Regions from separate parts of the Intrasporangium calvum DSM 43043 genome, predicted to be linked through region 1. Evidence: riboswitches for the same ligand, from Rfam matches in the RefSeq annotation. Region 1 holds a riboswitch; the other holds the start of a gene.
What was found. A riboswitch is a leader RNA that binds a small molecule or an ion and turns the genes downstream of it on or off. The one in region 1 is predicted to bind glycine.

Region 1 (3,402 bases):
ATCCGCGACGTCGAGTACATCCCCGAGTTGGCCGAGGACGCGGCCGACGTCAGCACGACGAAGTTGATGAGGGAGGCGGCGATCCCGAGGCCGGCCAGGCTGAACATGCCCACGAAGGGGGACTTGTCGGCCACGATCTCACGCCACGGGGTGACCGCCATGATGACGACGAGCGCTCCGACGTAGAAGAGCATGATCCGGATCGGGATCGAGTTGATCGCCTTCGGCAGCGTCCGCTCCGGGCTCTTCGTCTCGGCGGCCGTGGTGCCGACGAGCTCGAGACCGACGAACGCGAAGACCGCGATCTGGAAGCCCGCGACGAAGCCCATGACACCGGTGGGGAACATCCCGCCGTCGTTCCACAGGTTGGTGAACGAGGCCTCGGCTCCGTTCGGCGCGGTGAACGAGTTGAACACCATGACGATGCCGACGACGATGAGCGTCACGATCGCGACGATCTTCACGAGCGCGAACCAGAACTCGGTCTCGCCGAACGCCTTGACCGTCGGCAGGTTGAGGCTGAGCAGCAGGACGATCGCGGAGACCGCCGGGATCCAGAGCGGCAGGTCCGCCCACCAGTACCGCACGTAGCCGGCGATCGCGACGATGTCGGCGATCCCGGTGACGATCCAGCAGAACCAGTAGGTCCAGCCGGTGAAGAAGCCGGCCCACGGCCCGAGGAGGTCCGCGGCGAAGTCGGTGAACGACTTGTAGTTGAGGTTGGAGAGGAGCAGCTCACCCATCGCCCGCATGACGAAGAAGAGCATGAAGCCGATGATCATGTAGACGAAGATCACCGACGGGCCGGCGAGCGAGATCGTCTTGCCGGAGCCCATGAAGAGCCCCGTGCCGATGGCGCCGCCGATGGCGATGAGCTGGATGTGGCGGTTCGACAGGGAGCGCGCCAGGTGCGGGCTCTCCGCGCTGGTCGCCTCGGCCGCCCGAGCCTCGGGGGTCGGAGGTGCGGGGGGAGGCGCGATCAGGGTGTCAGCGCCGTTGCTGAGTTGAGGCATGGTCCGGTCCGTTCCGGCAGGGGATGAGTGGTCCCTCCCCGCTCTGTGTTCGGACCTGAGAGATTCGCGGAGTCATCCGCTTGCACCGTCGGTGTCCGGGCGTGGCGCCCGGCAGCTTTCCAGAGTTGCCCAGCCGGTGGCGGTACGGGGGCCTGAGAGATTCCAGGGGAGGACTTGCTCCTTCGGCGCCCGAACGTCCTCGTTGAGGACGACGGGACTCTCCCGCCACAGCTCGATGGCATTTTCAATTAGATGGTGCGCCGGACGGTAGACCTGACGTCGGGACGGCACAAGCCCCCGGTCCAGATGTCGGATGTCTTGCTGAACCGCTGTTCACCATCAGGTGGTCACGCATTGACGGGGAGCCCCGCGGCACCTACCGTGATCGCGACAAACTCCATATCCGCCATTCGAATCGCAGCGGGAGAGTTCGCGACCAGCCAGTCGCGGCGCCGAAGGAGCAACTTCTCCCCAGAATCTCTCAGGCCCCCATGACCGTTGCGATGAGGCGAACTCTGGAAAGCAGGACCGCGTCCTGCACCCACGGTGCAAGCCGGCTGAGAGGCCGGTGAAGCTCTCAGGTCCAATGACAGAGCGGGGAGGTGACCATCCAGTCGCGCTCTGACGCGCGCACCGACCAGGGAGCCTCCCGCAATGACGCACCATTCTCCGCTGTCGCACACCCCCGCCGCCTCCCAGCTGCCGGCTCTGCCGCAGTCTGGTTCCACCTCAGTGGATTTCCACTCGCGGCACATCGGCTTCTCGGCCGATGACCAGGCCAAGATGCTGGCCGAGCTCGGCTACGAGTCGCTCGAGTCGCTCGTCGACCGGGCCGTCCCCAAGGGGGTGCGCAACCCCGCGGCGCTCTCCCTCCCACAACCCCTGTCCGAGGCGGAGGTGCAGGCCGAGCTGCGCGCCATCTCGGAGGAGAACGACTCGGCCGAGGCGATGCTCGGCCTGGGCTACTACGGCACCGTCACGCCGGCCGTGATCCGGCGCAACGTCGTCGAGAGCCCGGCCTGGTACACCGCCTACACGCCGTACCAGCCGGAGATCAGCCAGGGCCGCCTGGAGGCCCTGATCAACTTCCAGACCATGGTGGCGGATCTCACAGGGCTGACGACGTCGAACGCCTCCCTCCTCGATGAGGGGACCGCTGTCGCCGAGGCCATGACGGTCATGCGTCGCACGAGCAAGGTCAAGGCCGAGCGGATCGTCGTCGACGCCGACCTCTTCCCCCAGAGCATCGCGGTGCTGCGGACCCGGTGTGCGGCGATCGGTGTCGAGGTCCACGTCGCCGACCTCGCCGACGGGCTGCCCGAGGAGGACTTCTTCGGCGTCGTCGTCCAGTATCCCGGCGCCTCCGGGGTGGTTCGGGACCACGCCGCTCTCACGGCCGCGGCCCACGAGCGCGGTGCTCTCGTCGCCGTGTCCGCGGACCTGCTCGCCCTCACCCTCCTCGCCGCGCCCGGCGACTGGGGCGCCGACATCGCGGTCGGCTCGACCCAGCGGTTCGGCGTCCCGATGGGCTACGGCGGCCCGCACGCCGGCTACATGGCGGTTCGGGACGGACTCGAGCGCTCCATCCCCGGCCGCCTCGTCGGCGTGAGCGTCGACTCCGCCGGCCGCCCGGCGTACCGGCTCGCGCTCCAGACCCGCGAGCAGCACATCCGCCGGGACAAGGCGACGTCGAACATCTGCACCGCGCAGGTCCTGCTCGCCGTCGTCGCCTCGATGTACGCCGTCTACCACGGCCCCGAGGGCCTGCGTGCGATCGCCTCCGGGGTGCACCGTCAGGCGGTGGCCCTCGGCGACGCGCTCCGCGGCGCCGGGGTCGAGGTCGTCCACGACGACTACTTCGACACCGTGCTGACCAAGGTCCCGGGCCGGGCGGCCGAGATCGTCGCCGCTGCCGCTGCACGAGGGGTCCACCTGCGCGAGGTGGACGCCGACCACGTCGGGATCTCCTGCTCGGAGACGACGACCGGGCGGCACCTCGCAGCGGTCCTCGCGGCCTTCGGCGCCGGAACCTCCGGAACCTCCGCCGCCGCCGACGGCGCACCCGACAGCGCCCCCCTCGAGCCGGCCGCCACGGACCGCCTCCCCGGGGGCCTCGTCCGCACGTCGGGCTACCTGACCCACCCCGTCTTCTCCGCGCACCACTCCGAGACGCAGATGCTCCGGTACCTGCGCTCGCTCTCGGACAAGGACTATGCGCTCGACCGCGGGATGATCCCGCTCGGCTCGTGCACGATGAAGCTCAACGCCACGACCGAGATGGAGCCGATCAGCCTTCCGGGCTTCGCGGCGCTGCACCCCTTCGTGCCCGCTTCCGCGGCTGCCGGCTACACCCGGCTCGTCGACGAGCTCGAGACGTGGCTCGCGGAGG
Region 2 (3,402 bases), 1.9 Mb from region 1:
TCTGGCCGACCCAGGCACGGAGTCCGTTCGGCCGCAGCCCGACCTCCCCACGCCGGATCCTGTCGGTCCCGAACCGGCGGCGTTCCGCCCCCGCGCCCGAGTGCGGCTCACCGGTCCTGAGCTGCGGCAGGCGAGCGGCATCGACAAGCCCATGTTCGCTGCGCTCGAGAGCTTCGGCCTGCTGCGCGCCGACCGCACCGGCCACTTCACCGCCGAAGCGGTCTCCGTCGCCGTCGCGGCCCGAAGGCTGGCCGAGCACGGGCTCGAACCTCGACACCTCCGACCCTTCCGGACCGCCGCGGACCGGGAGATCGGCCTCGTCGACCAGGTCCTGGCCACCCGACGGGGGAGCGGGTCGAAGGAGGAGCGGACCGCGGAGATCCTCTCGGCCTGCGTGGCCCTGCACGTCGCCCTGGTGCGCTCCGGCCTCGAGCGCTGACCCCGGGGGGTCCGCACCTCACCGGCTGCCCGCACCGCCCTCGTCCGCCGCCCCGGGCCGGACGACCCACCCGCGAACCCGGCCCGGTGACAGGGTCGCCGGGCCGCGCTAGAGGTACGGTGGAGTGGTGAGAGAGGTCGACGTCCTGGGCGTCCGCGTGGAGATGCCGACGAACCAGCCGATCGTGCTGCTGCGAGAGCGGGACGGTGGTCGGTACCTGCCGATCTGGATCGGGGCACCGGAGGCGGCGGCCATCACCTACGCGCAGCAGGGAGTGGTCCCCCCACGGCCCCTGACGCACGACCTGATGCGCGACCTCCTCGCGGTTCTCGGGCACCAGCTCACCGAGGTGCGGATCGTCGCTCTCAAGGACTCCGTCTTCCACGCCGCCCTCATCATCGACGGCACGACGGAGATCAGCTCACGAGCCTCTGACGCCATCGCGCTGGCCCTGCGGACCGGGTCGAAGGTCCTGGTCGATCCGAGCATTCTCGACGAGGCCGCGATCGTGGTCTCCTCTGATGAGGACGACGAGGTCGAGCGGTTCAAGGAGTTCCTCGACCATGTCTCCGCAGAGGACTTCGAGCACCCCGGTGAGCCCGGGCCGGCCCAGGAGCCCTGATCGTCGCCGCGGGGTCCGGTACGACACGGCGCCGTTCGGGACCCCGGTGATTGACGGTGCCCGGTCGTGGTCCTACCGTCGAAGTGAACAACGTGCCTGTAGTTACCTGGATGTCGTCTGCTCGACGCCCGGACCCGAACGAGAGGAACTCGCATGGCCGCCATCGAGGATGCCGCCCCGGCGAGCCGGCGGCCACCGTTCCCCTCGCAGGGGATGCTCTTCTCCGACGACCTCCCGGACCTGACCGAGGACGCCGGCTATCGCGGGCCCACGGCTTGTCGCGCGGCCGGGATCACCTACCGTCAGCTCGACTACTGGGCCCGGACCGGGCTGGTCGAGCCGTCCGTGCGCGGAGCCACGGGTTCTGGGACCCAGCGTCTCTACGGTTTCCGCGACATCCTCGTGCTGAAGGTGGTCAAACGACTCCTCGACACCGGGGTCTCGCTGCACCAGATCCGCGTGGCGATCGAGCACCTGCGCGAGCGGGGTGTGGAGGACCTCGCCCAGATCACCCTGATGAGTGATGGCGCCTCCGTGTACGAGTGCACCTCCGCCGACGAGGTCATCGACCTCGTGCAGGGCGGGCAGGGAGTCTTCGGCATCGCCGTGGGTCGGGTCTGGCGTGAGGTCGAGGGCGAGCTGGCCCAGCTCCCGAGTGAGCGCGCGGAGGACTCGGAGCCGTCGGACCACCCCGACGACGAGCTGACCGCCCGGCGGCAGGCGCGCCGCATCTCCTGAGGCGCTCACTCATCCGGTGAGCGGCTGGTAGGTTTGCCGTGCCGTCCAACCCACATGGGAGAGACCGGGTCGACGTGAGGCGCTTGTCGCCTGACCTCGGCTCGGCGCCGAAGGGGCAACATCCCCGGAACCTCTCAGGCACCCGGACCATGTGGCGAGGCACCCTGGAGGACGTGGGCACTGCCGCCGACGCCGACAGACGGGGAGCGTGTGTCATCCGCTCGTCCCGTCAGGAGCCCCGATGTCTTCCCAGTCCCCAGCCACGCTCGACACCCCCTTCGCCGATTTCGTGGGCCGGCACGTCGGTCCCCGCGCCGACGACATCGAGCAGATGCTGGGCATCGTCGGTCAACCCAGCCTCGACGCCATGTGCGACCGGGCCATCCCGGGAGCCATCAGGTCGACCGAGGCGCTCCGGGTCGACGCCGCCGACAGCGAGTCCGCGGTCATCGAGGAGCTGCGCGGCTTCGCCGCCCGCAACACCGTGCTCACCTCCCTCATCGGCCTCGGCTACTACGGCACCGTCACGCCCCCCGTCGTGCGCCGCAACGTCCTCGAGAACCCGGCGTGGTACACCGCCTACACGCCCTACCAGCCTGAGATCTCCCAGGGTCGACTCGAGGCCCTGCTCAACTTCCAGACGGTCGTCAGCGACCTGACCGGCCTCGACATCGCCGGATCCTCCCTGCTCGACGAGGCGACCGCGGCCGCGGAGGCGATGTCCCTCATGCACCGGGCCTCCCGTGCCGCGGACGGCGTGGTCGTCGTCGACGAGCGGGTCTTCCCGCAGACCATCGCCGTGATGCACACCCGAGCCTCCGCCATCGGACTTCCGCTCGTCGTCGCCGATCTGCGAGGGGTCCGTTCGGCCGAGGACCTGGGCGCTGCCGCTGACGGCGCCACCGTGGTCGGGGTCGTCGTGCAGTATCCCGACGCGACCGGGGCCGTGCTCGACTGGCGCGCTCTTGCCGAGGCCGCCGACGCTGCCGGGGCGCTCGTCACCGCCTGCGCGGACCTGCTCGCCCTCACCCTCGTCGTGCCGCCGGGCGAGTGGGGCGCCGACATCGCAGTCGGCAGCGCCCAACGGCTCGGCGTGCCGATGGGCTTCGGCGGCCCGCACGCCGGCTACATGTCGGTTCACCAGGGCCTCGAGCGCCAGCTGCCCGGGCGTCTCGTCGGCGTGTCGGTCGACGCGCACGGCAAGCCGGCCTACCGCCTCGCGCTGCAGACCCGCGAGCAGCACATCCGTCGGGAGAAGGCCACCTCCAACATCTGCACCGCCCAGGTGCTCCTCGCCGTCATGGCCTCGATGTACGCGGTCTGGCACGGTCCCGAGGGCCTGACCGGCATCGCCCAGCGGATCCAGTCGCACACCGCTCGCCTCCGTGCGGCTCTCCGGGCCGGCGGCGTGGACGTCGTCACCGAGACCCATTTCGACACGCTGACGGTCTCTGTTCCCGGTCGAGCCGACGGCGTCGTCCGCGACCTGCTGGAGCGGGGCGTCAACCTTCGACGGGTCGACGACGACCACGTCTCGCTGAGCCTCGACGAGACGAGCACCGCGGCCACGCTGGACACCGTCCTCGCCGGCTTCGGCGTCGAG

Region 2: another riboswitch for glycine. It lies ahead of gcvP (aminomethyl-transferring glycine dehydrogenase); the one in region 1 lies ahead of gcvP (aminomethyl-transferring glycine dehydrogenase).

What each region holds. Positions count from the first base shown of each region.
Region 1 is NC_014830.1:3,961,472-3,964,873, reverse strand. It holds gene cycA (D-serine/D-alanine/glycine transporter) at 1-1,013, opposite strand, end outside; glycine riboswitch at 1,144-1,248, opposite strand; glycine riboswitch at 1,425-1,521, shown strand; glycine riboswitch at 1,522-1,616, shown strand; gene gcvP (aminomethyl-transferring glycine dehydrogenase) at 1,668-3,402, shown strand, end outside.
Region 2 is NC_014830.1:2,046,717-2,050,118, reverse strand. It holds gene ftsR (transcriptional regulator FtsR) at 1-439, shown strand, start outside; gene INTCA_RS09205 (bifunctional nuclease family protein) at 567-1,061, shown strand; gene INTCA_RS09200 (MerR family transcriptional regulator) at 1,215-1,799, shown strand; glycine riboswitch at 1,845-1,959, shown strand; gene gcvP (aminomethyl-transferring glycine dehydrogenase) at 2,041-3,402, shown strand, end outside.